Regions from separate parts of the Burkholderia sp. YHN3-13 genome, predicted to be linked through region 1. Evidence: predicted binding sites of a transcription regulator. Region 1 holds the regulator's gene; the other holds the start of a gene.

Evidence for each region. The regulator LexA, encoded in region 1, represses DNA repair genes until DNA is damaged. The targets are predictions, from matches to a motif close to ACTGTATNNNNATACAGT.
Region 2: the regulator LexA is predicted to act here: its motif matches at 4,964-4,981, upstream of imuA (translesion DNA synthesis-associated protein ImuA).

What each region holds. Positions count from the first base shown of each region.
Region 1 covers NZ_JBVVNQ010000008.1:151,088-167,020, forward strand. Annotated here, with positions in the region: gene AC0KUR_RS19700 (sugar ABC transporter substrate-binding protein) at 1-926, opposite strand, end outside; gene AC0KUR_RS19705 (DUF805 domain-containing protein) at 1,240-1,626, opposite strand; gene AC0KUR_RS19710 (CysB family HTH-type transcriptional regulator) at 1,930-2,856, opposite strand; gene AC0KUR_RS19715 (sulfate/molybdate ABC transporter ATP-binding protein) at 2,932-3,990, opposite strand; gene cysW (sulfate ABC transporter permease subunit CysW) at 4,004-4,945, opposite strand; gene cysT (sulfate ABC transporter permease subunit CysT) at 4,942-5,826, opposite strand; gene AC0KUR_RS19730 (sulfate ABC transporter substrate-binding protein) at 5,948-6,985, opposite strand; gene lexA (transcriptional repressor LexA) at 7,250-7,897, shown strand; gene AC0KUR_RS19740 (hypothetical protein) at 7,924-8,259, shown strand; gene AC0KUR_RS19745 (DUF2939 domain-containing protein) at 8,289-8,993, shown strand; gene AC0KUR_RS19750 (universal stress protein) at 9,077-9,574, opposite strand; gene nodI (nodulation factor ABC transporter ATP-binding protein NodI) at 9,907-10,821, shown strand; gene AC0KUR_RS19760 (ABC transporter permease) at 10,834-11,667, shown strand; gene AC0KUR_RS19765 (hypothetical protein) at 11,705-12,127, opposite strand; gene AC0KUR_RS19770 (permease) at 12,224-13,282, opposite strand; gene mnmH (tRNA 2-selenouridine(34) synthase MnmH) at 13,279-14,406, opposite strand; partial or broken gene AC0KUR_RS19780 (LysR family transcriptional regulator) at 14,476-15,425, opposite strand; gene AC0KUR_RS19785 (M20 family metallopeptidase) at 15,591-15,933, shown strand, end outside.
Region 2 covers NZ_JBVVNQ010000006.1:58,293-74,225, forward strand. Annotated here, with positions in the region: gene AC0KUR_RS16000 (error-prone DNA polymerase) at 1-2,807, opposite strand, end outside; gene AC0KUR_RS16005 (Y-family DNA polymerase) at 2,814-4,310, opposite strand; gene imuA (translesion DNA synthesis-associated protein ImuA) at 4,243-4,950, opposite strand; gene AC0KUR_RS16015 (ABC transporter ATP-binding protein) at 5,098-5,892, opposite strand; gene AC0KUR_RS16020 (ABC transporter permease) at 5,894-6,790, opposite strand; gene AC0KUR_RS16025 (ABC transporter substrate-binding protein) at 6,930-7,895, opposite strand; gene AC0KUR_RS16030 (VF_A0006 family four-cysteine protein) at 8,228-8,536, shown strand; gene AC0KUR_RS16035 (MetQ/NlpA family ABC transporter substrate-binding protein) at 8,621-9,436, opposite strand; gene AC0KUR_RS16040 (methyl-accepting chemotaxis protein) at 9,643-11,247, opposite strand; gene AC0KUR_RS16045 (YciI family protein) at 11,457-11,747, shown strand; gene AC0KUR_RS16050 (SCO family protein) at 11,860-12,477, opposite strand; gene cyoE (heme o synthase) at 12,495-13,397, opposite strand; gene AC0KUR_RS16060 (COX15/CtaA family protein) at 13,406-14,518, opposite strand; gene AC0KUR_RS16065 (SCO family protein) at 14,544-15,170, opposite strand; gene AC0KUR_RS16070 (SURF1 family protein) at 15,231-15,933, opposite strand, start outside.

The DNA.
Region 1 (15,933 bases):
GTCTCGACCACGCCGGACATGTCGGCCTGCTTGCGATGCTCGGCGATCGCCTTCAGCGCCGTGTCGATGCCGAATACGGCCTGCTTCGCCGCGTACTGGTCGGCGGTCGCGAGCACGCGGCCGTCCTTCAGCATCGGCTTGATCGCGTTGATGTTGTCGTAGCCGACCACGAGCACCTTGCCCTGCTTGCCGGCCGCGCGCACGGCCGACACGGCGCCGATCGCCATGTTGTCGTTGCCGCACAGCAGCGCCTTCAGGTTCGGGTATTCGTTGAGCATCGCGGCAGCCACCGCATTGCCCTTGTCGATTTCCCATTCGCCCGACTGCACGGACACCACCTTCATCCCGCCCGCCTTCATCGCGTCCTGGAAGCCGGCCGTGCGCTGCTGCGCGTTGGTCGTCGTCGACACGCCTTCGACGATGCCGACCTGGTCGCCCGCCTTCAGCCGCTTCGCGAGGTAGTCGCCGATCTTGCGCGCCCCCTTGCGGTTGTCCGGGCCGACGAACGGCACGTTCAGGTTCTTCGACTTCAGCACGTCGGGATCGAGCCGGTTGTCGATGTTCACGACGACGATGCCCGCATCGACGGCTTTCTTCACGACCGGCACGAGTGCCTTCGAATCGGCCGGCGCGAGTACGATCGCATCGACCTTCGACACGATCATCTGCTCGACGATGCGGATCTGGTTCGCGGTGTCGGTCTCGTCCTTGATGCCGTTGGTGATCAGGTCGAACTGATTCGCGTTGTGCTTCTGGTAATCCTTCGCGCCGGTTTCCATGGTCAGGAAGAACTCGTTGGCGAGCGACTTCATCACGAGCGCGACCTTCGGCTTGGCCGCGGACTGCGCGTGGACGGCCGGGGCGGCGGCGACCGCGACGGCGGCGAGCGCGGCGGTCAGGAAGCGACGGCGAAAGCGGACATTCATACACATCTCCTGGCGACTGGCCCGTCGGGCCGGACTGTTGTTTTAATGTGAGCAAACGTTTGCGCCACACTACCCGGGCAATGGCCATCAATGCTGCTATCGGTACCACGGAATGGAAGCGAGGCAGACGGCCGACTGCCTGGCGCGTGCTGTCGTTGACGCGCCACCGCCGGCGGGACGCCGGCGGAGTGAAGGCTATGCTGTACCGATTCGCTTCGCCGCGCAACCTGTCTGATCAATATTTAAGGGTTTATTCGGAGTGTGCGATCGGGCTGCACGACGCGCAAATGCGACAGTCGCGGCTTGCCGCGCATCACGCAGGGTCCTGCGGCGCAGGCGTCGCTTCATCGACCGACGGCGGCTCGCCGAAGCGGTTCGCATGCGGCGTACCGGCGATGAAACCGTTCATCACGAACAACGCGATCGCACCGACGATCGGCACGACGAGCAGCAGCACCCACCATCCCGACTTGTCGATGTCGTGCAGCCGCTTCACGGTAACCGCCAGCCACGACCACGTTGCCACGACGGCGATCGCGCCGGCGACGAGCACCACTGCCAGCGGCAGATCGTCGTCCGGTGAGCCGCGCGAACCGGCATCGAGGAACGCGCCGATCAACCCGGAAACCAGCGAGTAGATCCACCACGGCAGGCGCTCGGTCCGGCCTTTGAAGGAAAAGAGAAACCATGTCGGATTCATTGCTCGCCCCTTCGTCGTGCGGCGTGAACGCCCGCCATCAGACCATGCACGCGCATTGAATCATATCTTCCGAATCATGGCCCGGCCGGGAGGCCGAAACCGGATCGACGCGTTCGCCCGTGCCGTTTCTGGTTGTTCTGTCGGCAGGAGAACGCATGCTGAACGCCGCATCCGGCGAAGGGCCCGGCCGGGAGCGGCGGGCACAGCCGATGGTTCGATGAATCAGGTCATCGCGCCGGCGGCCATTTCGCCGCCGCCGGATGTTCGGTGCCGTGCGCGCACGGCGCGCGAGGCGCGCAACCGTCAAACGGCTTCGCGCAACAGCCCCGCGATTTCCGCTTCGTTCAGGTGCGGCGCGAACATCTCGATCAGCCGATACGCATAGGCGCGCAGGAACGCGCCCTTGCGCAGCCCGACGCGCGTCGTGCTCGCCTCGAACAGGTGCTGCGTATCGAGCGCGACGAGCCCGGTGTCGCGCTGCGGATCATAGGCCATCGCGGCGACGACGCCGATCCCCATCCCGAGTTCGACGTAGGTCTTGATCACGTCCGCGTCGATCGCGGTCAGCACGACGTCCGGCACGGCGCCCGCCTGCGCGAAAGCCTGGTCGATGTGCGAACGGCCCGTGAAGTCCTGGTCGTACGTGATGATCGGATACTCGGCGATTTCCTCGAGCGTCAGGTTCTCGCGGCCGACGAGTGGATGCCCCTTCGGCACGACGACCGTGTGATGCCACGAATAGCACGGGAACGTCACGATGTCCGGATAGCGGTCGAGCGCCTCGGTCGAGATGCCGAGATCGGCTTCGCCGTTCAGGATCATCTGCGCGATCTGCTGCGGGCTGCCCTGGCGCAACGCCAGATGCACCTTCGGGAACACCTCGGTGAACTGCCGGATCACCTTCGGCAGCGCGTAGCGCGCCTGCGTGTGCGTCGTCGCGACGACGAGGTGGCCGCTGTCCTGGTCGGCGAACTGGCGCGCGACGCGGCGCAGGTTCTCGGCGTCGAGCAGCATCCGCTCGATCAGCTGGTGCACCGCCTTGCCGGGCTCCGTGAGCCCCGTCAGCCGTTTGCCGCGCCGAATGAAGATGTCGACGCCCAGTTCATCCTCGAGATCCTTGATCTGCTTCGACACGCCCGACTGCGACGTATACAGCACGTTCGCGACTTCCGTCAGGTTCATGTTCTGGCGCACCGCTTCGCGCACGAACCGCAATTGCTGAAAATTCATGGGTATGCCTCTTAGGCTGTCGTTGTTTGATTGTCGATTCGGAGCATGTCCCGCCCCCTGCCCTGTATTGTCTCGTCAACGCGTGGGAAAGACACGCACCGCGCGCGGCACGGCCGTCGCACCGTCGCCGACCTGCAGCGACAGCGCACGCCATGCATCGCGATCCAGTTCCGCCTCGAGCGCGCCGCCCGCGCGCGCCTCGAGCTCCACGCGCACCGAACCGCCGAGCGGGATCACGCGGCGCACGTCCACCGCGATGCCGTCCCGGTGCCCTTCGCCCGCCGGCCACAGCTGCAGGTCGTGCGGTCGCACGTAGGCATTCGCGGGGCCGGCGAAATCGGCGTCGACCTCGATCGGCGCGGCCGCGCCCTCGGCCACGAAGCCGCGCCCGGCCACCGTGCCCGGCAGCCGGTTCGCCGCGCCGAGGAACTCGTACACGAACGCGCTTTGCGGATGATCGTAGACGTCCTGCGGGCTGCCGACCTGCTCGACGTGGCCGCGATTCAGCACGACGATGCGGTCCGCGACTTCCAGCGCCTCCTCCTGGTCGTGCGTGACGAAGATCGTCGAGATGTGCAGGTCGTCGTGCAGCCGGCGCAGCCAGCCGCGCAGCTCCTTGCGGACCTTCGCGTCGAGCGCGCCGAACGGCTCGTCGAGCAGCAGCACCTTCGGCTCGACCGCGAGCGCGCGGGCGAGCGCGATACGCTGGCGCTGGCCGCCGGACAGTTCGGACGGATAGCGCTGCGCGAGCCAGTCGAGCTGCACCAGTTTCAGCAACTCGTGCACCTTCTCGCGGATCACGGCTTCCGACGGCCGCTCGCGGCGCGGCTTCACGCGCAGCCCGAACGCGACGTTCTCGAATACGGTCATGTGGCGGAACAGCGCGTAGTGCTGGAACACGAAGCCGACCTGGCGGTCGCGCGCGCCGACCGACGCGACGTCGAGCCCCTGCAGCACGACCTGGCCGGCGTCCGCGTGCTCGAGGCCCGCGATCACGCGCAGCAGCGTGGTCTTGCCGCAGCCGGACGGCCCGAGCAGCGCGACCAGCTCGCCCGGCGGAAAGTCGAGCGAGACGTTGTCGAGCGCCGTGAAATCGCCGAAGCGCTTCTGAAGGTTACGGACGGTGATACCCATTCTGGTTGCCTCTTTACGATTTCGACGAAACGGCGGCGGGGCCGGCATGTGCGGGCGCGGTGTCGCTCGCGCCGGCCAGTTCGGCGGCGAGATGACGCTCGGCGATCAGCTTCAGCGCGAGCGTGACGAGCGCGAGCAGCGCGAGCACCGACGCCACCGCGAACGCCGCCGCGAAGTTGTATTCGTTGTACAGGATCTCGACGTGCAGCGGCATCGTGTCGGTCTGGCCGCGGATATGGCCCGACACGACCGACACCGCACCGAACTCGCCCATCGCGCGCGCATTGCACAGGATCACGCCGTACAGCAGGCCCCACTTCACGTTCGGCAGCGTCACGCGGCGGAAGATCTGCCAGCCCGACGCGCCGAGCACGCGCGCGGCCTCCTCCTCGTCGGTGCCTTGCGCCTGCATCAGCGGGATCAGCTCGCGCGCGACGAACGGGAACGTGACGAAGATCGTCGCGAGCACGATGCCCGGCACCGCGAAGATGATCTGCACGTCGTGGTTCTGCAGCCACGGCCCGAGCCAGCCCTGCGCGCCGAACAGCAGCACGTACACGAGGCCCGAGATCACCGGCGACACCGAGAACGGCAGGTCGATCAGCGTCGTCAGCAACGCCTTGCCGCGGAATTCGAACTTCGCGATCGCCCACGACGCGCACACGCCGAACACGAGGTTCAGCGGCACGGCGATCACGGCGACGGTCAGCGTCAGCTTGATCGCCGACCACGCGTCGGGATCGGCCAGCGATTCGAGATAGAAGCCGACGCCCTTGCGCAGCGCCTCGACGAACACCGCGGCGAGCGGCACGACGAGGAAGAACGCGAGGAACGCCAGCGCGATGCCCGTGAGCAGCCAGCGCACGACGCGCGACTCGCTGACGGGATCGAGCCGTTTCGTGGCGCGCACGGCCGGCGACGGGGTTTTCAGCACGACGGTGGCCTCCTGGCTCATTGCTGGCCTCCTGCCGCGACGGTGGCGGGCGCGGGGCCGCTTGCGCCCTTGCTCGTCCGCCGCTGCAGATACCACTGCAGCGTGTTGATCAGCAGCAGCATCAGGAACGACACGACCAGCATCACGACCGCCAGCGCGGTCGCGCCCGCGTAGTCGTACTGCTCGAGCTTCGTGATGATCAGCAGCGACGTGATCTCGGATTTCATCGGCACGTTGCCGGCGATGAAGATCACCGAGCCGTATTCGCCGAGCGCACGCGCGAACGCGAGCGCGAAGCCGGTGAGGAGCGCCGGCAGCACGGCCGGCAGCACGACGCGGCGGAACGTGAGCCAGCGCGACGCGCCGAGGCATGCGGCCGCTTCCTCCTGCTCGCGCTCGAAATCCTCGAGCACCGGCTGCACGGTGCGCACGACGAACGGCAGCCCGATGAAGGTCAGCGCGACCAGCACGCCGGCCGGCGTGAACGCGATCTTGATGCCGAGCGGCGCGAGATACTGGCCGACCCAGCCGTTGGTCGCGTAGACGGCCGCGAGCGAGATGCCGGCGACCGACGTCGGCAGCGCGAACGGCAGGTCGACGATCGCATCGACGAGGCGCTTGAACGGGAACGTGTAGCGCACGAGCACCCACGCGACGAGGAAACCGAACACGGCGTTGATCAGCGCGCCGCCGAGCGCGGCCGAGAACGTCAGCCGGTACGACGCGAGCACGCGCGGCGACGTGACGGCGGTGACGAACTGGTCCCACGACAGCGTCGCGGTCTTCAGGAACGTGGCGGCGAGCGGGATCAGCACCACGAGGCTCAAATAGGCCACCGTGATGCCGAGTGTCACGCCGAAACCGGGCAGCGCGCTCGGCTTGCGAAAGGTGTACGTCGTCATCGGATGCTCTTGCTGGGTCGATGCTGCTCACGGGTCCGACGCAAACGCCGGCGCAGTGAATCGCGCCGGCGGGCCGTCGGGGAGGCGGCGCGCTGCGTGGCGCGCCGCTGTCGTTATGGCGTTACTGCGGCTTGTAGATCGAGTCGAACACGCCGCCGTCCGCGAAATGCGTCTTCTGCGCATTCGTCCAGCCGCCGAACGTGTCGTCGACCGTGTACAGCTTCAGCTTCGGGAACTGCTTCGTCAGTTCCGCCGGCACGTTCTTCGAACGCGGCCGGTAGTAGTTGCGCGCCGCGATCTCCTGGCCCTGCGGGCTGTACAGGAAGTTCAGGTACGCTTCGGCCAGCTTGCGCGTGCCCTTCTTGTCGACCACCTTGTCGACCACCGCGACGGGCGGCTCGGCCAGGATGCTCACCGACGGCACGACGATCTCGAACTTGTCGGTGCCGAATTCCTTCACCGACAGGAATGCCTCGTTTTCCCACGCGATCAGCACGTCGCCGATGCCGCGCTGCACGAAGCTCGTCGTCGCGCCCCGCGCGCCCGAATCGAGCACGCCGGCGTTCTTGTAGAGCTTCGTGACGAATTCCTTGGCCGTCTGCTCGTTGCCGCCCGGCTTGTGCACCGCGTACGCCCATGCCGCCAGGTAGTTCCAGCGTGCGCCGCCCGACGTCTTCGGGTTCGGCGTGACGATCGAGATGCCCGGCTTGGTCAGGTCGTCCCAGTCCTTGATCCCCTTCGGATTGCCCTTGCGCACCAGGAACACGATCGTCGACGTGTACGGCGACGCGTTGTCGGGCAGGCGCTTCTGCCAGTCCTTGTTCACGAGCCCCTTGTTCGCGAGCGCGTCGATGTCGTACGCGAGCGCCAGCGTGACGACGTCGGCCTGCAGGCCGTCGAGCACCGAGCGCGCCTGCGCGCCCGACCCGCCGTGCGACTGCTTGAAGTTGACGGTCTCGCCCGTCTTCGCCTTCCACTCCTTGCCGAACGCCTGGTTGAAGTCCTGATACAGCTCGCGCGTCGGGTCGTACGACACGTTCAGGAACGTCGTATCGGCCCGGGCATGCGTCGCGACGCCCAGCGCCGCCGCCGCGCCCAGCGCGAGTGTTGCGATCAGGCGGCCCACTCCGCCCACCAGCCCCGTATTGCGCTTCGCCATCCTTGGTTCTCCAGTGTTGTCGGTATTGCGATGTCGGGCCAGTCTAGCGAACGGGTTACATGATTAAAAATAATCGTTCCTCATTTTTTAATACTCAAAAGTGCTAACGCAGACGGGACGGACGGTTGCGGCAGATAAACCGCCGTCGGGGCGTCGCAAAATCACGCCGGAACCGGCGCGATCGCGTCGAACCTCACGTAACACTTGAAATTCGCGAAGTACTGTATAAAAATACAGCTCACTGTCTATCCATACAGTTGAGCCATGACCAAACTCACCGCCCGTCAGCAGCAAGTGTTCGACTTGATCCGTCGCGCGATCGAGCGCTCCGGATTCCCGCCCACCCGTGCCGAGATCGCGGCCGAGTTGGGCTTCAGTTCGCCGAATGCGGCCGAGGAGCACCTGCGCGCGCTGGCGCGCAAGGGCGTGATCGAGCTGGCCGCCGGCGCGTCGCGCGGCATCCGCCTGCTCGGCATCGACGACGCCCCGCATCAGTTCACGCTGCCGCACGCCGGCCTGATGCAGCTGTCGCTGCCGCTCGTCGGCCGCGTCGCGGCCGGTAGCCCGATCCTCGCGCAGGAGCACATCTCGCAGCACTACGCGTGCGATCCCGCGCTGTTCACGAGCAAGCCCGACTACCTGCTGAAGGTGCGCGGCCTGTCGATGCGCGACGCCGGCATTCTCGACGGCGACCTCCTCGCCGTGCAGAAGCGCACGGAGGCAAAGGACGGCCAGATCATCGTCGCGCGTCTCGGCGACGACGTCACGGTCAAGCGCCTGATGCGCCGGCCTGGCGGTCTCGAGCTGATCGCGGAGAACCCGGATTACGAAAACATCTTCGTCAAGGCCGGCAGCGCGGAGTTCGCGCTGGAAGGCATCGCCGTCGGACTGATCCGATCAGGCGAACTCTGACATTCCGTCTCGCTGAGGAGAACATCATGGAACGCCTTGCCCGTCTGCTGCCTTTCCGTCAATTCGGCCGCCTGCGTCATCTGCGCGGCCGCACGCCCTGCGCACCGCTGTCCGCGGCCGCGCCCGTGCAAGAAGAAGTCGCAGTCGAACGGCAGGCGTCCCTGCTGCCGTCGGCGCTCCCCGCGTTCGCGCGGGTATCGCTGAACGCCGGCCTGAATCATGCGGAACCCGCGCGCCGGGCGCCGGTGCGCGTCTATCACGGCCGTTCGCGGCTGATCATGGTCGGCACGATCGACGCCGTATGCCGGATGATCGACCGCTGCATCGCGGAGGAACGATCGGCTACGCCGGGTGGTCTCTGATTGCGGAACATCCCCGCACCGGAGGCAACGTGACTGGATCGTCGGGCCGCGCATGGCGGCTCAAGCCCCTGCTGATCGTCGTGCTGGCCGTCGCCGTCGTGGCGGCGGTCGGCTACGCGTACGCGTCGCCGTACGTCGCGCTCGGTCGCCTGAAATCGGCGATCGACGCGCGCGACGCGCAGGCCATCAGCGAATACGTCGATTTTCCGTCGCTGCGCATCAGCCTGAAGCAGCAGGTGACTGAAGAGTTGATGCGCCGGATCGACGCGGTGAAGAAGAACAATCCGTTCGCGGTGATCGGCGCGCTGATCGGGTCCGCACTGATCGGCCCGCTGGTCGATGCGTACGCGACGCCGGAGGGCGTGGCCGCGCTGATGAGCGGATTGCCGCCGCGCGGCAATCCGGGCGAGCGTCCGCCCGAATGGTCGAATCAGCCGCAAGTCGATGCGTCAGCCGACACGCCCGCCCGTCCGGCGCCGGCGAGCGCCGCCGGCCCCGTCAGCAACGCGGCCGCAACGGCTGCGTCATCACCCGCATCCACGTCTGCCGCGCCGGCCAGCGCGGGCGATGCAACGCATCCGCCGCATCAGCAGCAAACCAGCGCGGGATACCGGAATATCGATGAATTCGTCGTCACGTACCAGCGCACCGCCGACGGCACGCGCTATGCGGCGATATTCCACCGCTTCGGCCTGTTCTCGTGGAAATTGTCCGCGATCGACCTGCACGCGTAGCAGGCTGCGCGGTACCCGCACCGCTGATGCAGCGGCGCCCGACCGGCTCGCAGCGCCGGTCGGGCCGTCATCGCATCATTCGATCATTTGCCGTTCGCGATGGCCGCTTCACGCTCGCGCGCGATTTCTTCCTTCTGCTCCTGCGCGGACGAACACGCCACCAGGATGCTGCAGTTCACGCGATCGAGCAGCTGCGTATTGCCCGACCCCATCCACCATCTCGACAGCCCGCTGCGGCACCGGTGGCCGACGACGACGAGATCGACCTTCAGTTCCGTCGCGAGATTCGCGATTTCGTCGATCGGATAACCGAATGCGAAATGGCCTTCGGCCTGCACGCCGCGCTCACGCAGCCAGTTCACGCCTTCCTGCAGGATTTCCCGCGCGGTTTCCTCGAACCGGCCGCACGCGACGTCCGTCAGCAGACCTGCGCTTTGCGCAATGCTCGAACGCATGTCGACAACCGACAGCAAGTGCGTCTCCGCCTTCAGGTCCATTGCGAGATTGGCACCGCAGCGCAGTGCCTTGCGCCCTTCGAGCGTGCCGTCGTAACACAGCAAAATCTTGTTGTAACTGGCCATGAAACCTCCCTATCGCGACAACGAGCCTACGCATTCATCATGGTGCGCCGCAATTCAGGATGCAAGGGATGGAAAACGCTGATTCGCCCCGCTCGGCGCGTGCGCGATGATGCAGTGCACGATCGGTGCCCGCATGCATCGCACCGTGCAGGCATGCCCTGAAGAGACGCAGCCGATGCACTAGAATGGCCCGTTCGTACTCCAGCGGGCCATCGCCACGCCGGCGTCGCGCGCTTCGGTCATGCCCGTGTGACACGCATTCGCGCGATCCGTTCGCTTGCCGGCCACGCATCGGATAGCCACGCGCGCCCGCTTACAACGACAACATGCCCATGTCCGTCGCACCGATCGATTTCCGCAACGTCGAAAAACGCTATGGCGACAAGCTCGTCGTCAACGGCCTGTCCTTCAACGTGCAGGCCGGCGAATGCTACGGCCTGCTCGGCCCGAACGGCGCCGGCAAGACCACCACGCTGAAGATGCTGCTCGGCCTCGCGCATCCCGATGCCGGCACCATTTCCCTGTGCGGCGAACCGGTTCCGTCGCGTGCGCGGCATGCACGCCAGCGCGTCGGTGTCGTCCCGCAGTTCGACAATCTCGACCCCGACTTCACCGTCCGCGAGAATCTGCTCGTGTTCAGCCGCTATTTCGGGATATCGGCGCAAGCCGCGCGCGCACTCGTACCGCCACTGCTCGAATTCGCGAAGCTCGAGAGCAAGGCCGAGGCGAAGGTCGGTGAACTGTCGGGCGGCATGCGGCGTCGCCTCACGCTCGCCCGCGCGCTCGTCAACGATCCCGACGTGCTGGTGCTCGACGAACCGACGACGGGCCTCGATCCGCAAGCGCGGCACCTGATGTGGGAGCGCTTGCGCTCGCTGCTCGCGCGCGGCAAGACGATCCTGATCACGACGCACTTCATGGAAGAAGCCGAACGCCTGTGCGACCGGCTATGCGTGATCGAGGAAGGCCGCAAGATCGCCGAGGGCGCGCCGCACGCGCTGATCGAATCGGAGATCGGCTGCGACGTGATCGAGATCTACGGGCCGGATCCGGCCGCGCTGCGCGACGAGTTGTCGGCATTCGCGAAGCGCACCGAGATCAGCGGCGAGACGCTGTTCTGCTATGTGAGCGACGCGGAGCCGCTCAGCGCGAGACTCAAGGGTCGCACGGGGTTGCGCTATCTGCACCGCCCGGCCAATCTGGAAGATGTATTCCTGCGGCTCACGGGCCGCGAAATGCAGGACTAGGACTGATCGATCATGGACGTGCGCAACTATTCCGCCGCCACACCGTCCGCGCCTTCGCGCGAATCACGCTTCGCGATCGCGATGCCCGCGAACGCCACCAACTGGATTGCCGTCTGGCGCCGCAACTATCTCGTCTGGCGCAAGCTCGCGCTCGCATCGATGTTCGGCAATCTTGCCGATCCGATGATCTATCTGTTCGGGCTGGGTTTCGGGCTCGGCCTGATGCTCGGCCACGTCGACGGGGTGTCGTATATCGCGTTCCTCGCGGCCGGCACGGTCGGGTCGAGCGTGATGATGTCCGCGAGCTTCGAGTCGATGTATTCGGGTTTCTCGCGGATGCACGTGCAGCGTACCTGGGAAGCGATCATGCATACGCCGCTCGCGCTCGGCGACATCGTGCTCGGCGAGATCGTCTGGGGGGCCAGCAAGGCGATGCTGTCGGGGGTTGCGATCATGCTGGTCGCGGGTGCGCTCGGCTATGCGCGATTTCCGTCGATGCTCGCGGCGCTGCCCGTGATCGCGCTCGCGGGCCTCGCGTTTGCCAGCGTCGCGATGATCGTGACGGCGCTTGCGCCGTCCTACGATTTCTTCATGTTTTATCAGACGCTCGTGCTGACGCCGATGCTGCTGCTGTCGGGCGTGTTCTTCCCGATCACGCAGTTGCCGCCGGTCGCGCAGCACGCCGCCCAGGCGCTGCCGCTCGCGAACGCGGTCGAACTGATCCGGCCCGCGATGCTCGGCCGCCCGGCAACCGACATCGCGTTGCACGTCGCGGTGCTCGCCGGCTACGCGGTCGGCGGATTCGTGCTGTCCGCGTGGCTGTTCCGGCGGCGGATGATGCGCTGACGGCCGGCGCACCAGGCGCCGGTCTGATGCGACGACGTTACTCGTCGTCGTCGCTCCACGGGATCTCGACGTCGGTCAGGAACGCGACGGTCGCGAGCGGGCCGCCTTCCTGGCGACCGAGCTTGCCGTCCGCGCGGTGCCATTCGACGCGGAACTGCGTACCCGGATCGTCGGCCACCAGATAGACCGAGCGCAGCTCTTCCTTGTCGGCCTCCTCCACCGGGCCGTCGAACGACACCAGCATCTTCTGCGGCCACACGCCGTTGACGGGATCGTAAATGCGGTCGCCCTGCGGAATGTCGATGCTGGCCTCGACGCCGATCGTTGCGGAGGCCTCGATGATCATCGTGCCGAGTGCGTTCAACACGGCAGTCGCCCGCGCGGAATTGGCCTGGCGGATCGCGAGATCGCCGCGCGTCAGCGCCTTTTCGAGTCGAGGATGAATCTTCGGTTGGGTCATGCGTTTTCCTGTTTGCTTCTTGTAAAGGGCACCGCACGGGTGAAGCGGCGGCGCCGGATGAATATGAATACGGCTATCGCACCGGGCCTGCGCGCGTCAGAACCCGAGCGCGAGCGCGAACAAGCCGCTCACGATCCCGAATACGACAACGAGCGTCGCGACGATCGCCAGCATGTACGGCTTGAACGAGCGCGCGAGCATCGCGAGCGACGGCACGCTGATCGGCGGCAGCGTCATCAGCAGCGCGGCGGCCGGGCCGACACCCATGCCGAGCGACAGCATCGCCTGGATGATCGGCACCTCGCCGGCCGTCGGGATCACGAACAGCATGCCCGCGACCGCGAATGCGACGATCCAGCCGAGATGATTGCCGATGTCCGGGCCGATATGCGGGAACAGCCATGCGCGCGCGGCGCCAAGCAGCAGCACGAGCACGATGTATTCGGGCACGAGTCGCACGGCCATGCGCGCGAGCAGCTTCACCCAGCGGACGAACGGATTGCCGGCCGCGGCCTGCTCGGCCGCCAGCGCGGCGAGCTGCGCATCGTCGATGCTGCGGTCTTCAGGCCGCGCGATGCGGTTCAGCAGATAGCCGATCCCGAACACCATCGCGATACCGAGCACGAGGCGCAGCGCGCTCCAGTGCCAGCCGAGCACGAAACCCATGAACACCAGCGCGGCCGGGTTCAGCACCGTGTTGCCGAGCCAGAACGCGACCGCGCCGCCCGGCGACGCATGGCGTGCGCGCAGCCCCGCGACGACCGGCGCCGCGCAGCACGTGCACATCATCCCGGGCAGCGACAGCAGGCCGCCCGCGGCAACGCTGCCGAATCCGGTCCGGCCCAGCACGCGCGCGACCCAGTGCGCGGGCAGCAGCGCCTGCACGGCCGAGCCGAGCAGCAGGCCGAGCACCATCGCCTGCCAGATCGCCTTGCCGTACGCCCAGGCGTAGTCGAGCGCGGCCTTCAACGACGGCTCGGGGGCGCTCGCCGACGTGCCCATCAGGATCGACTGGCCGATCGAATGGTGCTCGGCGGCGACGAACGCCTTGTTGTAGTACGGAAACCATTTCACATAGAACAGTCCCGCGACCGCGATCAACAGGAAGGTCATCCAGCCGAGCGCCGGATTGGGTTGGGTGCGTGTGGTCGTCATCGTGTAGTCGTCGATTGGTCTTTGTCGGTTTTGGATTGCGTGCCCGCGGCAAGCGCGGCCGATGCGGGCAACCCGGCTCGCGCGAGTTCTGCCAGCAGCGTGCGCGCCTGATCGCGCACGTCGGCGGCGTTGGGCCGGAACGTGAACGTCAGCGCCCGGTTCGGCTTGTTGTAGACCGCGCGGTAGGTTCGTGCGTAGGCGGGATCGTAATGCCTGTCGATCAGTTCGGTGAACAGTTCGGCGCGCGCGTTCGCATCGATCAATGCCTTCCAGTGCGTCACCTGTTCACGGCTATGCAGGCCGATCAGCCGATGAAGTTGCGCCTTGAACGCGTCCGGTTCGTCGAACAGGTGCGCGTAATCGTCGAGAAGGAACGCGATCCGTTCGTCGTGCGCCGCCTCGACATGTACCCACGGGCCGGCATGAAACGCTTCGATCAGCGCGATCGGCAACTGCACGAGCCCGATCCTGCGGCTTTCCGATTCGACGAACACCGGCCATTCGGGGTCGAAACGTGCAAGCGTTTCGACGAGCCCCGAATCGAACCCCTTCTGCGCGGGCTGCGGCTTGCCCGGCAGCGCGCCGAGCAGCGAGCCGCGATGGCACGCGAGCGCCTCGAGATCGAGCGTCTGTGCGCCTACGTCGCGCAATGCGTTCAGCAGGCGCGTCTTGCCGCAGCCGGTATGGCCGACGAGCGCGATGTAGCGAAAGCGCGTCGGCAGCGAATCGAGCGTCGCGCACACCGACTGGCGGTACGACTTGTACCCGCCGTCGAGCTGGCGCGCCTTCCAGCCGATCAGGTTGAACCAGGTCGTCATCGAGCCCGAGCGCTTGCCGCCGCGCCAGCAGTAGATCAGCGGCCGCCAGTTGCGCGGCCGGTCGGCGAACGTCGTGTCGAGATGGCGCGCGATGTTGCGCGCGACCATCGCCGCCCCGACGCGCGTCGCCTCGTACGGCGATACCTGGCGGTACATCGTGCCGACGAGCACGCGCTCCTCGTTGCTGAGCACGGGCGCGTTCAGCGCGCCGGGGATATGATCCTCGGCGAACTCGAGCGGCGTGCGCACGTCGATGATCTCGTCGAACTCGCCGGCGCGATCGAGGGTGACAATCAGGTTCTTCAATTTGGCGTCGAACAGGGGCGATGCGGCTCGAAGAGCCGCATGGGCACGGAAGGCGGATTGACGATTATCTCACGGCCGGCGTCTCGGGCCGCGCTCGGCCGTCGGCGGCGTCGATGCAACCCGCATCGCGTCGACGAGGTGGTCGCGGAACGCACGTACCGACGCGGGCAGATCGCGCCCCGCCATCGTCTGCACCTGGATGCTGCGCTCGCGCAGCTGCGGGTTCGTCACGGGCACGACGACGAAACCGTCCGCATCGAAACGGTCGCGTACCGACAGCAGCCCCGTGAACATCACCGCCCCCGTGCGCCGCGCGTAGCCCCGTACATCGCCGCCGTGTTGTTGCTCGTCAGTTCGGGCTCGAGCAGCAGCCCGTCGAGCGCGCACGCAATGTCGATCAGCTGGCGCACCGTCGTGCCGGCCTCGGGCAGCACATGCGCGTGCCGCGCGACATCGGCGAGCGACACCGCGTCGCGCGTCGCGAGCGGATGATCGTGCCGCACCAGCGCGAAGACCGGCGCGCGCTCGGTATGCTCGACGCGCACGCCCTTCTCCGGTGCAAGACTGAACGTCAGCGCGATGTCCGCATCGCCGTCGCGCACGCGCCGCGTCGCTTCCGCCGGCGACACGACCCACATGGTGAAATCGACGCCCGGGTGGCGCGCCTTGAAGCTTGCGAGCGCGCCGGGCAGAAAATCGATCGCGAACCCTTCGGAACACGCGATCTTCAGCAGGCTGCCGTGCAGCGCGTCGAGGCCGCCGATGTCCTTCATCACGTGCTCGGCTTCCAGCAGGCTGCGCTGCGCGAACGCCAGCAGCCGCTCGCCGGCCTCCGACAGCGCCATCCCGCGCGGCCGCCGCTCGAAGAGCGGCGCGCCGAGCTCGCTCTCGAGCTTCGCGATCTGCCGGCTGATCGCCGACACGGCCACGTGCAGCCGCGCGGACGCGTCGCTGATCGAGCCGGTGCGCGCCACTTCGACGAAATACCGCAACGCCAGGCCATGCAGGAAAGCCGCCATCGTTCTGTCTCCGCGCCGCATCCGGCCGCACCGCTTTGCCTTTTCGGCAAAGAAAGGTTCGAAATTCGATCATTGTGACAAAAAAAACGGCTTCCTAGAATCGATCGCACTTCACGTTACATGCGCGGTCCGCGCGTGTAGCGCCCCCGTCAGAGGAGATACGACTTGAGCCGTACCGCCGCCATCCAGCACGCGCTGAACCAGTTCGAATCCGGCGCGTTCTTCACGACCCTGAGCCGCCGCGTCGGCCTGCGCACCGAAAGCCAGGACAGCGGCAACGACGCCGCGCTGCGCGCGTACCTGACCGACGAGATCGCACCCGAGGCCACCCGCCTCGGCTTCACCTCGCGGATCGTCGACAACCCCGTCGCTGGCGGCGGCCCGTTCCTGCTCGCGTCGCGCCATGAAGACGATGCACTGCCGACCGTGCTGATCTACGGCCACGGCGACGTCGTGCGCGGCTACGACGCGCAGTGGCGCGCGCCGCTGTCGCCGTGGACGCTGACGG
Region 2 (15,933 bases), on a different contig from region 1:
TCGGCTTCCGACGGCGCGCCGAGCGCGGGCCGCTCCGCTTCGTCGATCGATGCGGCGGCGAGCAGGTCGCGCTCGGGCGCCGCGGCGACAGCCTGCCACAGCGCGTCGCGGCGATGGCCGGCGAGCGTCGCGAGCGCGTTCGCCGCGGCGAGCGCTTCGAGGTCGCGGCGTTCGAGCTGCGCGCGGCGCGCGAGCGTATCGACGTTGTCGATCGGGCCGGCGGCGCGCGCGGCTTCGATCCGGCGCGCGGCGGCTTCGCCAAGGCCGCGCACGAGCGACAGGCCGAGCCGCACGGCCGGCTGGCCGTGGGGCGGCAGCTGGCCGGAGAGCGCTTCGAGCGACGCCTCCCAGTTGCTTTGCGTCACGTCGATCGGCAGCACCTTCACGCGATGACGCTTCGCGTCCTGCACGAGTTGCGACGGCGGATAGAAGCCCATCGGCTGACTGTTCAGCAGCGCGGCGAGAAAGATCGCCGGTTCGTGGCATTTGAGCCAGCTGCTCGCGTACGCCAGTTTCGCGAAACTGGCGGCGTGGCTTTCGGGGAAGCCGTATTCGCCGAAGCCCTTGATCTGCTCGAAGATCTGCTCGGCGAATTCGCGTGTGTAGTTGCGCTCGAGCATCCCGCTCATGATCTTGTCGTGATACTTCTCGAGATTGCCCTTGCGCTTCCATGCGGCCATCGCGCGGCGCAAGTCATCGGCTTCGCCAGGCGTAAAACCCGCGGCGACGATCGCGATCTGCATCACCTGTTCCTGGAAGATCGGCACGCCGAGCGTGCGTTTGAGCACCTCCTCGAGCGCATCACTCGGATACGTGACCTCGCCCTCCTCTTCGCCGGCCACGATCCTGCGCCGCTGCAAATACGGATGCACCGCACCGCCCTGAATCGGGCCAGGCCGCACGATCGATACCTGCACGACCAGATCGTAGTAATCACGCGGGCGCAAACGCGGCAGCATCGACATCTGCGCGCGCGATTCGATCTGGAACACGCCGACCGTGTCGGCGCGGCAGATCATGTCGTAGGTTTCCTCATCGTCCTGTGGAATGTGTTTCAGCGTGAACGGCTCGCCGTCCTCCGCCGGCCCGCGCCATGCGGTGCGCAGGTCGAACGCCCGATGCAACGCCGACAGCATGCCGAGCGCGAGCACGTCGACCTTCATCAGCTTGAGCGATTCGAGATCGTCCTTGTCCCACTGAATCACGCGCCGCCCGTCCATCGCCGCGTTCTCGACCGGCACGAGCCGCGTGAGCTTGCCGCGGCTGATCACGAAACCGCCCGAATGCTGCGACAGGTGACGCGGAAAGTTGAGCAATCGCCCCGCCAGCTCGGCCCATGTGCGAATCAGCGGCGTTTCGGGATCGAGCCCGGTCGTCGCGAACTGCTGCAACAGGTCGCGGCTGCCGTCGAACCAGCGATGCCCTTTCGCGACGCGATCGATCAACATCGGATCAACGCCGAGCGCCTTGCCGGTTTCGCGCAGCACGCCGCGCGGGCGATAGGTCGACACGGCTGCCGCGAGCGCGGCGCGATTCTCGCCGTATTTCCGATAGATATGCTGAATGACTTCCTCGCGGCGCTGATGCTCGAAATCGACGTCGATGTCGGGCGGCTCGCCGCGCTCCGCGCTGATGAAACGCTCGAACAGCATCGTGCTCTGATCGGGACTGACTTCGGTGATCTCGAGGCAATAGCAAACAACCGAGTTCGCCGCGGAACCACGCCCCTGGCACAGGATGTTCTGGCTACGTGCAAACTTGACGATGTCGTAGACAGTCAGGAAGAACGGCTCGTAACTCAGTGTCGCGATCAGCGCCAACTCGTAGTCGATCCGTTCCCGGACGTGCTCCGGCGGTTCCCCGGAATAGCGACGGCGCGCGCCCGCCCGGGTTTCCTGCTCCAGATAACTCGTCGGCGTATGACCTTCAGGCACGATCTCGTCCGGATATTCGTAGCGCAGCGAATCGAGTTCGAAATCGCACGCATCGAACATCGCGCATGTCTCCGCGATCTCGTCCGGCGAAAACAGCTTCGCGATCCGCCCGCGCGAACGCAAATGCTGTTCCGCATTCGGCGCCAGCGCATAACCGCATTCCGACACCGGCATCCCGACGCGAATCGCCGTCATCACGTCCTGCAATGCCTTGCACGAGCGCCGGTGCATCGTCACGTCGCCCAGCGCGACGATACGCACGCCCCGCCGCTCGCCCGCCTCGCGAATCTCGTCGCGCTGCGCGCCGTCCAGCGCACGCTGCAACTGCACGAGCCCGAGCCGCGCGCGCGCGCCGAACGTCACGCGAAACCACGCGACCTGCACATCGAGCACGTCCGCGCGTACCGGATACAGGGGCACGAGAATCGCGAAGCAGTCGGGCATCCCGCGCAAGTGGGCAAACTCCGCAGGCGGCGCCGACAGCATCCGCGACGTCAGCGTGTAAGTCCCCTTCGGCGACGCCATCCGCCGCCACGAAATCAGCTCCGAAAGATTGCCGTACCCCTCGCGGTTCTGCGCGAGCAACACGAGCCCGAACGCACCGGGGCCCGGATCGTGGCCGGGCGCGACGTCGTCCGGCGTGACGTCGAAGTACGAACCGATGACGAGCGGCAGCCCTTTCGCTTGCGCGGCGACATGCATGCGCGGCGCACCGGCGAGCGAGCACTCGTCGGTAATCGCGATCCCGCGATAGCCGAGTTCCGCCGCACGCTCGACCAGTTCTTCCGCATGCGACGCGCCATGCAGAAACGAAAAGTTCGAGCGGCAGAACAACTCCGCGTAATCGGGCAACCCACTGAAATCCGCAACCATCTCCGTTCACCCGAACAAGCCGTGCAGGAACCAGCGCGGCTCGGCCTCGCTCCCCGCCCGCTCCTTGAACACCCAGTAGCACGCACCGGCTTCGTCCTGCGCGACGTGGTAATCGCGCGCGGCGAACTGACCGTCGAACCAGCCGGCCTCGATCCGCTCCACCGACGACATCATTCTCAGCGGCGTATGGAATACCGGCCGGTTCTCGCGCACCAGCAACGGCAGCGGCTCGGCGAGCAGCCACGCGGGCCTCGGCGGCACCGCCGGCGGCCCGCCGGCCGGCTTGCCCGCCTGCACATCGAGCGGCAGCCAGCGGTTCGCGGCCTCGGGTCGGTGATCGGCGACGGGCGCCGCGCGCAGCACGTTCTCCGCGCCGAGCCGCGCGACCAGCAGCTCGAGCAACCGCTCGCGGGTTTCCCGCGTACCGCCCGGTTCGGGAAAAAGATCGTCGGCCGGCGGCGCGACCGACTCGACGCGCGTGGCCTTCAGACGCACCGCGATCACCGCGGCCGGCAACTCGACGCGCGCGAGCCGTTCGCCGAGCAGCCGCATGAAGTGCGCTTCGTCGCGCACCGGCGCGGCGAACGCGAGTTCGAGCGGCGTCGGCGGCACGGCCTGGCGGCCGCGCTCGTGCTCGAGATCGAACGTCATCGCGGCCAGCGACAGTTGCCGCGCGGCCAGCCAGCCGCACAGCTGCACGACGAGCCGCCGCGCGGCGAACAGCACGGCTTCCGCGTATTCGACGCGCTCCGGCAATTCGAGCCGCACGTCGAACACGGGCGGCACCGCCATCCACGCGAGCGGCTCGACCGCGTCGCCGTACGCACGATCGAGCGCGGCCAGCAGCGCGGGGCCGCAGCGACGCTGCAACCCCGCACGCGGAAGACCGCGCAGATCGGCGAGCGTGCGGCAGCCGAGGCCGTCGAACCAGCCCGCGTACGGGCGCGCATCGGGCAGCAGCACGCAGGGCAGCCGGTCGAGCGAACGGACGAGCGAAGCCGGGCGCGCAACGCGGCGCCGGAGACGCGCCCGCGCCGACGTGCGCGCGAGCAGCCACGCGCCGCGCCCGGTCGGCGCGGCGGACAGGCGCGCCGCATAACCGAGCGCCGCGAGCGTCGCGCGCACCTGGCGGCACAGCGACGGCAGGCCGCCGAACAGCCGCAGGCTCGGGCCGACGTCGACGATCAGCGTGGCTTCGTCGTCGAGCGCGACGCACGGCGAGAAACGCAGCAATGCGAGCGCGACCGCGCGCAGCGCATCGGCCTCGCGCGCGGGATCGCGTTCGACGAGCTGCGTCTCGGGCGCGAGCGTGAGCACGCCGCCGCGCTTCATGCCCGCGCGCACGCCCTGCCGCTGCGCGGCCGCATCGGCGATCAGCACGACGCCCTGCTCGAGCACAGCACAGCCTGCGTCGCCGGCCTCGCCGGCCGCTGCGTCAGACGGCGGCGGGACGCACACGTCGAGCGGCAGGCGCGGCAGATGGATGCCGAGCAAGACGCGCATAGCGGCTCTCCACGATGGGCGACGGCAGGTCGAGCACGAGCGGCTCGCCGCGCGCCGGGCCGCGCCGCTTGACGATGTCGAGCGACACGCCGCCCGGCACCGGATACAGCGCGACGCGCAGCACGGCCGGCGACGGCTGCCGCGCGGCCGACAGCGGGCGCAGCATCACGAACAGCGTGTCGCCCGTGCGCGCGGCCGCGAGATGCAGGCGCCGCAGCGCATCGGGCCGCGCATCCTGCCAGAGCAGCAGCGCGCCGCAGCACCCCGTCCGGAGCGCCTGCTCGGCGGCCCACAGCGCATCGGTGCGGCTGCCGGCGCGCAGCCACAGCAGCGCGTCGGCCGGCACGCCGAGACTGGCGAGCGCGGTCGCATGCGGCGATTGCGGCGGCGCGACGAGCGCGAGCGGACGCCGCGCACTGACGGTACGGGCCAGCGCGGGCGCGAGCAGCCGCATCTCGCCGCAGCCCGGCTGCGCGGCCAGCAGTTCGACGAGCCCGCCGACCGGCCAGCCGCCGCCCGGCAATTCGGCCGACAGCGGCGCGAAGCCGGTCTCGATCGTGCGCGGGCCGCCGCGCGCGAGCTGCGAGCCGCGCCAGAGCGACGGATGAAGGGATTCGGGAGAAATGGAGGATGCGAGCATGACGCCACCCACAACTGTATGGATATACAGTATATGGCAATGCGCCCGCGTCGCACAGCACCGGTGCGAAACCGGTTTTCGTCAGAGGAAAGCCGGGAGGAGGCCGGCGCGCGCGTCAGGTCATCGCACGCCGGCCGGCCCCGCCCGTCAGCCGAGCAGCAGCGCGTCGTCGTCGAGCTGCTCGTGACGCACCTTCTCGAACATCTGCAGCAGGTCCGGCACGTCGAGCCCCTTGCGCGCATCGCCCGACACGTCGAGCACGACCTGCCCCTGGTGCAGCATCACCGTGCGGTCGCCGTAGTCGAGCGCCTGCCGCATGCTGTGCGTGACCATCATCGTCGTCAGTTTGCTCTCGGCGACGATGCGCGCGGTCAGCTCCAGTACGAACGCGGCCGTCTTCGGGTCGAGCGCGGCCGTGTGCTCGTCGAGCAGCAGGATCCGCGACGGCCGCAGCGACGCCATCAGCAGGCTCACGGCCTGCCGCTGGCCGCCGGACAGCAGCCCGATCCGGTCGGTCAGCCGGTTCTCGAGGCCGAGGTTCAGGAGCCGCAGCTTGTCGCGGAACAGTTCGCGCGACGGCCGGTCGAGCGCGGCGCGAAAGCCGCGCCGCACGCCGCGCGCCATCGCGAGCGCCATGTTCTCCTCGATCGTCAGCGCCTCGCAGGTGCCGGCCATCGGATCCTGGAACACGCGCGCGACGAGGTGCGCGCGGTCCCACGCGGCCTTGCGCGTCACATCCGCGCCGTCGATCGCGATGCGCCCCGCATCGACCGGCTGGTCGCCGCTGACCGCATTGAGGAAGGTCGACTTGCCGGCGCCGTTCGAGCCGATCACCGCGACGAACTGGCCATCGGGAATCTCGAGCGACAGCCCGCGCAGCGCGCGCGTCTCGATCGGCGTGCCGGGATTGAACGTGAGTTTGAGATCGTGTGCGGACAGCATGTCATGCTCCTCCGTTCTTGCGCGCGAACAGCTTCTTGCGCGTCGCCGGCAGCACCAGCGCGAGCGTGACGAGCGCGGCCGTCACGAGGTTCAGGTCCTGCGCCTTCAGGCCGATGAATTCGCTGTTCAGCGCGAGCGCGATGAAGAAACGGTAGACGATCGCGCCGAGCACGACCGCGAGCGTCGTCAGCACGAGCCGGCGCGCGGGCAGCAGCGTCTCGCCGATGATCACGGCGGCCAGCCCGATCACGATCGTGCCGATCCCCATCGAGATGTCCGAGCCGCCCTGCGTCTGCGCGAACAGCGCGCCGGCGAGCGCGACGAGCGCGTTCGACAGCGCCATCCCGGCGAGCGTCGCGCGGCCGGTCGCGATGCCTTGCGCGCGCGCCATCCGCGGGTTCGCGCCGGTCGCGCGCATCGCGAGGCCGAGCTGCGACGAGAAGAACCAGTCGAGGCCGAGCTTCGCGACCACGACGACGATCGCGAGCAGCGCCGGGCGCAGCACGTAGTCGGGCATCCAGTCCGGCTGCAGCACGGTGAACAGCGTCGGCTCGGAGATCAGCGGCACGTTCGGGCGGCCCATGATCCGCAGGTTCACCGAGTAGAGCGCGATCATCATCAGGATGCTGGCGAGCAGATCCATGATCTTCAGGCGCACGTTCAGCCAGCCGGTGACGAAGCCGGCCAGCGCACCCGCGACGATCGCGAGCAGCGTCGACGTGAACGGGTCGTAGCCGGCCGAGATCAGCGTCGCGGCGACGGCGCCGCCGAGCGGAAAGCTGCCGTCGACGGTGAGGTCGGGGAAGTTGAGGATGCGGAACGAGATCAGCACCCCGAGGGCGACGAGGCTGAAGATCAGGCCGATCTCCAGTGCGCCCAGAAACGAGAACAGAGACATGGTGGGGAAATCCTGTTGCTTCCCGGCCGGACGTGTACGGCCGGGCGAAGCGAACGGGCGGCCCCGGGTGGGAGCCGCCCGTCCGGCGATGTCGTCGAGGCCCGGATCGGGCCGGCAAGCGCGGCGCGCGTGCCGCGGCTTACCTGATGACCGTCTTCGCTTCCTTGACGAGATCCGGCGACAGCGTGACGCCCTGCTTCGCGGCCGCGCCCGTGTTCGCGAACAGTTCGAGGTTGCTGCTCGTCTCCGACGCGATCGCGCCCGGCTTCTCGCCCTTCAGGATGCGCGCGACGACCTTGCCCGTCTGCCGGCCGAGATCGCCGTAATTGATGCCGAGCGCCGCGATGCCGCCGCGCTTCACGCTGTCGGTGTCGCCGGCGACGAGCGGGATCTTCGCTTCGTTCGCGACCTTCACGAGCGCTTCGTACGCGGACACGACGTTGTTGTCGGTATTCGTGTAGATCACGTCGACCTTGCCGACCAGGCTCTTCGCGGCCGGGCCGATGTCGACGGTACGCGGGGCGGCGGCTTCCTTCAGCGTCATCCCCTGCTTCGCGAGGATCTCTTTGAGCGCCTTCACGACGACGACCGAATTCGCCTCGCCCGGGTTGTAGACCATGCCGACCGTCTTCGCATTCGGCACGACGCGCTTGATCAGCGCGACCTGGCGATCGAGCGGCAGCTTGTCGGACACGCCCGTCACGTTGGTGCCCGACGGGCCCCAGCCCTTCACGAGCTGCGCGGCGACCGGATCGGTGACGCCCGAATAGACGACCGGCACGCTCTTCGTCGCGGCGACGACCGCCTGCGCGGCCGGCGTCGCGATCGCGACGATCACGTCCGGCTGGTCGCCGACGAACTTGCGCGCGATCTGCGCGGCCGTGCCCGTGTTGCCCTGCGCGCTCTGGTATTCCCACTTGAGCTTGTCGTCGCCGTAACCTTCCGCCTTCAGTTCGGCGCGCACGCCGTCGCGGATCGCATCGAGCGCCGGATGATCGACGATCGACAGCACCTTGACGGTCTGCGCATGCGCGGCGCCGGCCAGCGCGAATGCGGCGACGCCGGCCGCGATCGAACGGATCGCGAAAGTCTTGAATCGCTTCATGGGTGAGTCTCCCCCGTATTGTGTCGGTTCTGGATGATGGATTCCCGCCGCCGTCGGGCGGGCACCGCCGCGCGTACGACACGCCGGCGATCGGCCCGCGCACGCTCCGGGAAAGCGTGCAGCGGCGAACGCACGAGCATACCATTTCCGCAGACCACCGCCTGACTAAGCGCTTTCGCCCGGTACGCCGGATGGCGGCACGCGCCGGAGCCCGAAAATGCGCGCGAAGCCCGGCCGGCGGCGGTGCCGGCCGGTGTCGGCCAACGCGTCAGCCGCGCGCGCGGCTTTACGTTATGCTGTCGGCCGACCCAATCCACGCCATCGGAGGGCAGATGAAACGGGGGATCCGAACCATCACATGCGTGGCCGTCGCGCTGGCGCTGCCCGGTACCGCATGCGCGCTGACCGACGGCAGCGCGCAATACGACGACTGCATGCTCAATGCGCTGCGCGAAAGCCGCAACGGCGCGGCGGCGCAGCTGATCCAGCGCTCGTGCGACGCGCTGTACCGCAACAACGCGATGCTGCTGCCGCGCGAGCGGCGCTTTCACGAGTGCGTCGTGCAGTCGCTGCCGGGCGTGCGCGACAACTACGCGATCCAGCAGATCATGTCGATCTGCTCGCGGCGCGGCGAGATGTGAACGGGCGCCGCGCGCCGGACGCCCATGAAAAAAGGGCCTGCGCGATGCAGGCCCTTTTCATTCAGCGGTACCGGTGCGCGGCGTTCAGAACGACGCGACCATCGAGCCCTTGAACTGCTTCTTGATGAATTCCCGCACTTCCTGCGACTGGTACGCCTTGACCAGCTTCTTCACCCACGGCTGATCCTTGTCCTTCGCGCGCACGGCGATCAGGTTCGCGTACGGGCTCGTCAGCGATTCGAGCGCGATCGCGTCCTTGGTCGGCTGCAGGTTCGCGGCCAGCGCGTAGTTCGTGTTGATCACGGCGGCATCGACGTCCGACAGCACGCGCGGCAGTTGCGCGGCGTCGAGTTCGGAGATCTTCAGCTTCTTCGGGTTCTCGGCGATGTCGAGCACCGTCGCGTTGTTGCCGCCCGTGCCGGCGCCCGCCTTCAGCTTGATCACGCCTTGCGTCTGCAGCAGCAGCAGCGCGCGGTTCTCGTTCGACGGATCGTTCGGCACCGCGAGCTTCGCGCCTTGCGGCAGGTCCTTCAGCGACTTGTACTTCTTCGAGTACACGCCGATCGGCGAGATGTAGGTCAGGCCCGCGCTGACGATCTTGTAGCCGCGCTGCTTCACCTGGCTGTCGAGGTAGGGCTGGTGCTGGAAGCTGTTCGCGTCGAGGTCGCCCGCGTCGAGCGCCGCGTTCGGCTGCACGTAGTCGTTGAATTCGATGACCTTCACGTTCAGGCCTTCCTTCTCCTTCGCGACCTTCTGCACGACTTGCCACACTTCCGCATCCGGGCCGGCGACCGTGCCGACCTTGATCACCTTGTCGTCGGCGCGCGCGCCTGCCGACAGCGTCAGCGCGGCACCGGTGGCCAGTACGGAAAATACCTTCAGGAGACTGCGACGCTTCATCTGTTTCTCGCTTTCTTGCTTGCTAAAAAATGGGGCGCGATACGGGTAAGCCCCGACTCGCAGGAAGGGGCAAATGGTGTCACAGGATCGGCGGGAAGTGAAATACATCCCGCTCATATGGGTATGCACCGGTACAGTGCCGGCGGCAGGTGCGGGGTTCGGCCGTTAGTTGCGTTCATGACGCGTCGCGCGTCGGCCGGCACGCTTTACCTCACCGCCGTCTCGCCGGCCGTGTTCGCCCCGAATGCCGGTTCGGCCGCCCGCTCGCCGACCCGGAACGCGCCGACCGCGTCGCGCAGCCGTGCGGCCTGTTCCTGCAGCGACGCGGCAGCCGCAGCGGCTTCCTCGACGAGCGCCGCGTTCTGCTGCGTCACCTGGTCCATCTGCGTGACCGCGCGGCCGACCTGCGTGATGCCGCTCGCCTGCTCCTCGGACGCGGCCGCGATCTCGCCCATGATGTCGGTCACGCGCGCGACGGCCTGCAGGATCTCGCCCATCGTCGTGCCAGCCTGGCCGACCAGCGTCGAGCCGTTGCGTACGCGCTCGACCGAGTCGACGATCAGTTCGCGGATTTCCTTCGCGGCCGTCGCGCTGCGCTGCGCGAGCGAACGCACTTCGCCCGCGACCACCGCGAAACCGCGCCCCTGCTCGCCCGCGCGCGCGGCCTCGACCGCCGCGTTCAGCGCGAGGATGTTGGTCTGGAACGCGATGCCCTCGATCACGCCGATGATGTCGGCGATCTTGCGCGAGCTGTCGTCGATCTCGCCCATCGTGCCGATCACGCGGCTCACGACGTCGCTCCCGGTGCGCGCGATGTCCGACGCGTTGTTCGCGAGCCCGCTCGCCTGCCGCGCGTTGTCGGCGTTCTGCTTCACCGTCGCGGTGAGCTGCTCCATGCTCGCGGCCGTTTCCTCGAGCGACGCGGCTTGCTCCTCGGTACGCTGCGACAGGTCGTCGTTGCCGGCCGAGATCTGGCGACTCGCCGACGCGATCGACTCCGCCGACTGGCGGATCCCGCCGAGCGTCGCCTGCAGCCGCGCCTGCATGTCGTGCATCGCGGCCATCATGCTGGTGCGGTCGCCCGCGCGCACCGGTACCGGCTGCGTCAGGTCGCCCCGCGCGATGCGCGCCGCGAGCGCGGCCGCTTCGTCGGGCTCGCCGCCCAGGCTGCCGCGCACGTTGCGAATGATCACCAGCATCGCCGCGCTGATCACGAAGCCGATCACGAGCACCACCGCGAGGTGGCCCAGCAGCGTCCGGTAATAGAGGGTGTCGATGTCCTTCAGGAACACCCCGCTCGAGATGTTCCAGTCCCACGGCGCGAACCGCGTGACGTAGCTGATCTTCGGCACGGCCGTCTCGCTGTGCGGCAGCCGCCCGCGATATTCGGCGAAGCCGCTGCCGGTCGCCTTCGCGGCGTTCAGGATCGTCACGAACAGCGGCTTGCCGTCCGGATCGAGATAGTCGCCGACCTGCGTGCCGACGAGCTTCGGCAGTGTCGGGTGCATCAGCACGACCGGCTTCGAGTCCATCACGAACACGTAGCCCGAATCGCCGTAGCGCATCGCGGCGAGGCTCGCGAGCGCGTCGCGCTTCGCGTCGGCCTCGGGCAGCGTGCCGCTCTGCGCGAGCGCGTGATACGCGTTCACGATGCCGGCCGCCGAGTCGACGAGATTCGCGATGCCCGCCTTGCGTTCGTCCAGCATCGTCGCGCGCGTCTCGTACGCGCTCCATGCGCCGACGCCCAGCAGACCGACCCATACCAGCGCAAGCGCGAGCCACAGCTTGCGGTTCAAACTCATTCTGCTCATCTGCGTGCCTTTGTCGATGTCGATGCGCCGATGCGCGCGAACGGCCTGTCCCGCGCAAACGGTTGCTCCTTCAATTACGGCAACGAGGCTTACAACTTGAATACGCGCCGGCGCTCGGCGGGCAGCGCCGGCGCGACAGCCCGCATCCGCTGTGCTACAAAGACCGCCTGACCGGCGCGCAACGCGCCGGCACCATTCCAGGGCCATCCATGTACGTCATCGACATCCACTACACCGCGTCGCTCGAACGCATCGACGACGCGCTCGAACGCCATCGCGCGTATCTGCAGCCGCAATTCGACAAGGGCATCTTCATCGCGGCGGGACCGAAGGTGCCGCGCGAAGGCGGCATGATCCTCGCGGCCCGCATCGATCGCGACGCACTCGACGCGATCCTCGAGACCGATCCGTTCGTCACCGAGGGGCTCGCCACCTATCGCGTGACCGAATTCCGGATCACGCGTGCCGCGTCCGGCTTCAACGTGCCGGCGCTGCCGTAACGCGCGCGCCGCCCGGCGCTCAGCGCAGGCGGACAGCGGGAAAAGAGGAAAAGCGTGACGGCGCGGGACGGCCGTCACGTGATCGCCGGGCAGGACGCCCGGCGGCGGCCGGTCAGTCGACCAGCAGCTTCAGGTCGTGGACCCACGGGCCGGGGCCCTGGCCGTCGCGCACGAACAGGCGCAGCTTGCCGTCGCGGTCGAACACGTAGCTCGCGGCCGTGTGATCCATCGTGTAGCTGCCGGGCGTCTTGCCGGGCACCTTCGCGTAGTACACGCGGAAATCCTTCGTGACCTTCTTCAGCGCCGCTTCGTCGGCCGGCCGCAGGCCGATGAACGACGGATCGAACGCGGGCACGTACTGGCCGAGCAGCGCCGGCGTGTCGCGTTCCGGGTCGACGGTGACGAACAGCACCTGCACGCGCTTCGCGGCGTCGGGCCCGAGCTGCTTCAATGCTTCGGACAGCTCGGCCATCGTGGTGGGGCACACGTCCGGGCAATGCGTATAGCCGAAGAACATCACGACGGCCTTGCCCTTGAAATCGGCGAGCGTACGCACCTTGCCGGCCGTATCGGGCAGCGAGAAATCACTGCCGAACTGCGTGTTGCCGGTGATGTCGAGATTCTGGAATTTCGGCGCGTTGTCGCATCCGGCGAGCAGCAGCGCCGCCGCGAATGCGCACGCGAACATCCAGCCTTGGCGCGCGCGGCGCCCGAACCTTGATTGGAGCATTGCGTTCAACCGTGCGGTTACACGCCGAGCAGCGGGCGTGCGTAGTGATCGACGAGCAGCGCGGCGAACAGCAGCGACAGGTAGACGATCGAGTAGCGGAAGGCCTTGCGGGCGAGTTCGTCCGAATAGTCGCGATGGATCTTCCACGCATACGCGAGGAACACCGCGCCGAGCAGCACCGCGCTCGTCAGGTAGACGGCCCCGCTCATCCCGGAGATGAACGGCATCAGCGTGACCGCGAACAGGATCACCGTATACAGCAGGATGTGCAGCCGCGTGAACTTCTCGCCGTGCGTGACCGGCAGCATCGGCAGCCCCGCGTTCTCGTAATCCTTGCGGCGATAGAGCGCGAGCACCCAGAAATGCGGCGGCGTCCACACGAAGATGATCAGCACGAGGATCCACGCGTCGCCCGGCACCGCGCCGGTGACGGCGGCCCAGCCGAGCGCCGGCGGCATCGCGCCCGACGCGCCGCCGATCACGATGTTCTGCGGCGTCATCGGCTTGAGCAGCAGCGTGTAGATCACCGCGTAGCCGACGAACGTCGCGATCGTCAGCCACATCGTCAGCGGGTTCGTGAACGTATAGAGCGTCCATGCGCCGACGCTGCCGAGCACGGCCGAGAACAGCAGGATCTGCGGCGTCGTGATCTCGCCGCGCGCGGACGGGCGCCACGCGGTACGGCGCATCATCGCGTCGATCTTCTGTTCGACGAGGCAGTTGATCGCGAACGCGGCACCGGCCAGCAGCCAGATGCCGATCGTGCCGCCGATCAGCACATGCCACGGCACCATGCCCGGCGTCGCGAGGAACATGCCGATCACCGCGCAGAACACCGCGAGCTGCGTGACACGCGGCTTCGTCAGCGCCATGTACTGGGAAAAGCGGCTACCGGGCGATTGGGAGAGGGTGCTTTGCATGGGGGCGGTCACGCCGGGGCGGCGTCGCGCGCAGGCTGCGCGACACGGCCGGGGCGGCTTGAAAGGATGCGAAAGTTTAACATGACGACGAGCAGCAGCAGGATCGCGGCCCCGCCGTTGTGCGCGACGGCGACCGGCAGCGGCCACTGCAGCACGATGTTGGTCAGGCCCGTCACGAACTGCAGCAGCACGACCAGCAGCACGCCGTTCGCGGGCCGCCGCAGCGACTCGAAGCGGCGCATTTTCAGCGCGAACGCGACCAGGTACGCGACCACGACGAACGCGAACGTGCGGTGCGTCCAGTGGATCGCGACCAGCGCGTCCTGCGTGATCGCCTCGCCGTCCTTCGTCATCCCGAGCGCGCGCCACAGGTGGAAGCCATGCTGGAAGTCCATCGGCGGGATCCACTGGCCGTTGCAGGTCGGGAAGTCGGTGCAGGCGAGCACCGCGTAGTTGGTGCTCACCCAGCCGCCGAGCGCGATCTGCACGACCAGCAGCACGAGCGCCGCGAGCGCGGCCGCGCGGTAGCGTCCGGCCTCGGGGTCATACGACGGCAGCGGCGTCTGCCGCGCCGCGAGCCAGCCGAGCGTGCCGAGCAGCGTGAGGCCGAGCAGCAGGTGGATCGTGACGATCACCGGCTGCAGCTTCATCGTGACCGTCCACGCGCCGAACGCGCCCTGCACGAGAATCAGCAGCAGCAGGCTCGTCGGCCACCACGGCGACACGTGCAGCGGGCGGCGGCGCAGCCGCGCGGCCCACGCGATCACGACCTGCGCGATGATCAGCACGCCGATCGCCATCGCGAAATAGCGGTGGATCATCTCGATCCACGCCTTCGTCATGCTGACGGGGCCCGTCGGCATCGCCTGGTGCGCGGCCGTGATCGCGGCGTGCGCGATGAACGGCGACGACGTGCCGTAACAGCCGGGCCAGTCGGGGCAGCCGAGCCCCGAATCGGTCAGCCGCGTGAAGCCGCCGAACATCACGAGATCGAGCGTCAGGAAGGTGGTGATCCACACGAGCTTGCGGAACTTGTCGTCGTCGGCCTTCACCCACACGTACGACAGCGGCAGCAGCGCGATGCACAAGCCGATCAGGCCGAGTTGCAGTAGATACGACATCGGAATGGTGCCTCGTTCTCTTGCCTTAACCGATGCTCGACCACTTCAGCAGCTTCGTCACGTCCGACTTGATCTTGCTGGGATTCGGGTCCTTCGGGAAACGCATCATCAGGTTGCCGTTCGGGTCGACCAGGTAAATGTGGTCGCTGTCCTTCGTGCCGGCATCGGCCGGCAGCCATGCGGCCACCGCGGCCGGATCGGCGACGAGCCGGCGCGTGTCGGGGTACGCGTCGAGCACCTTCTGCGGCATCGCGCCCGCGTCGCTGCGCAGCCACACCATCGTGATCCGGTGCCGCTCGCCCGCCTGCGTGACGCGGATCTGGCGCATGAAATAAAGCTTCTGCGCGCACGCGTCGTCGCACGCGCTGCGGTCGGTCATCACGAACAGCCACACGCCGCGCAGCGACGCCAGCGGCACGGTCTTGCCGGTTTCGTCGGTCACCTGCAGACCGGCCGGGATCGGGCGCTGCGGCTCGATCAGCGTGCCGTAGTTCGTCGACCCGCCCTTCGGCTTGATCACGTAATAGGTGAAGTACGACGCGATCATCGGCGCAGCGCACACGAGACCCAGCAGCACGAGCATCCAGCGGCCGCGCTTGCGGGCCGCCGGCGAGATCGGCGCGGCGGCCGGACCCTGACGGGAAGATTGCATGGACAAATCAGACCTCTCGAAACGAACCCGCGGCGCCGGCGCCGCGTCCTGGGATGGCGCTCATGCGCCGGCCGACTTCTTCGCCGCACGCCGCGCGGCGTACAGGCCGAAGCCGAGCGCGGCCGCCGCCATCGCCCACCACTGAAACATGTAACCGTAATTGCGCTCGACGCCGGTCGTTGCCGCCGGCCAGTCGCGCACGAGCCTGTCGCCGTCGTCGCTCGTCTGCTGGATCACGAACGGCTGCAGCGGCAGCCCCGTTTCCTTCGCATACTCGGCGACGTCCAGGTTCTGCCGGATCTTCTGGTGCGCGGCCGACCCGCCCTCGCCGAGCTCGAACGCACGCGATGCGTCGGCACGCGCGATGCCGACGATCTCGACGTCGCCCGCCGGCGTCGCGAACGGCTCGATCGCGGTGCGATCGGCGATATTGCGCGGCAGCCAGCCGCGGTTCACGAGCACGACGCCGCCGCCCGTGAGTTTAAACGGCATCACGACGTAAAAACCCGGCTGATCGTTATACGGCCGATTGTCGAGAAACACCGCCTGCTCGGGCAGGAAACGGCCCCTGGCCCGCACGCGATGGAACTCGATCGACGCGAGCGGCATCGGCTGCGCGCCGACGTCGACGGGCGCCGCCTGCTCGTAGCGCGCGATGCTCGCCTGCAGCGCTTCCTTCTGGTGCGCGCGATCGCGCTGCCAGAAACCGAGCCGGATCGTCACGGCGACGACGACGAGGATCAGGAGCGCGGGCAGCCAGCGG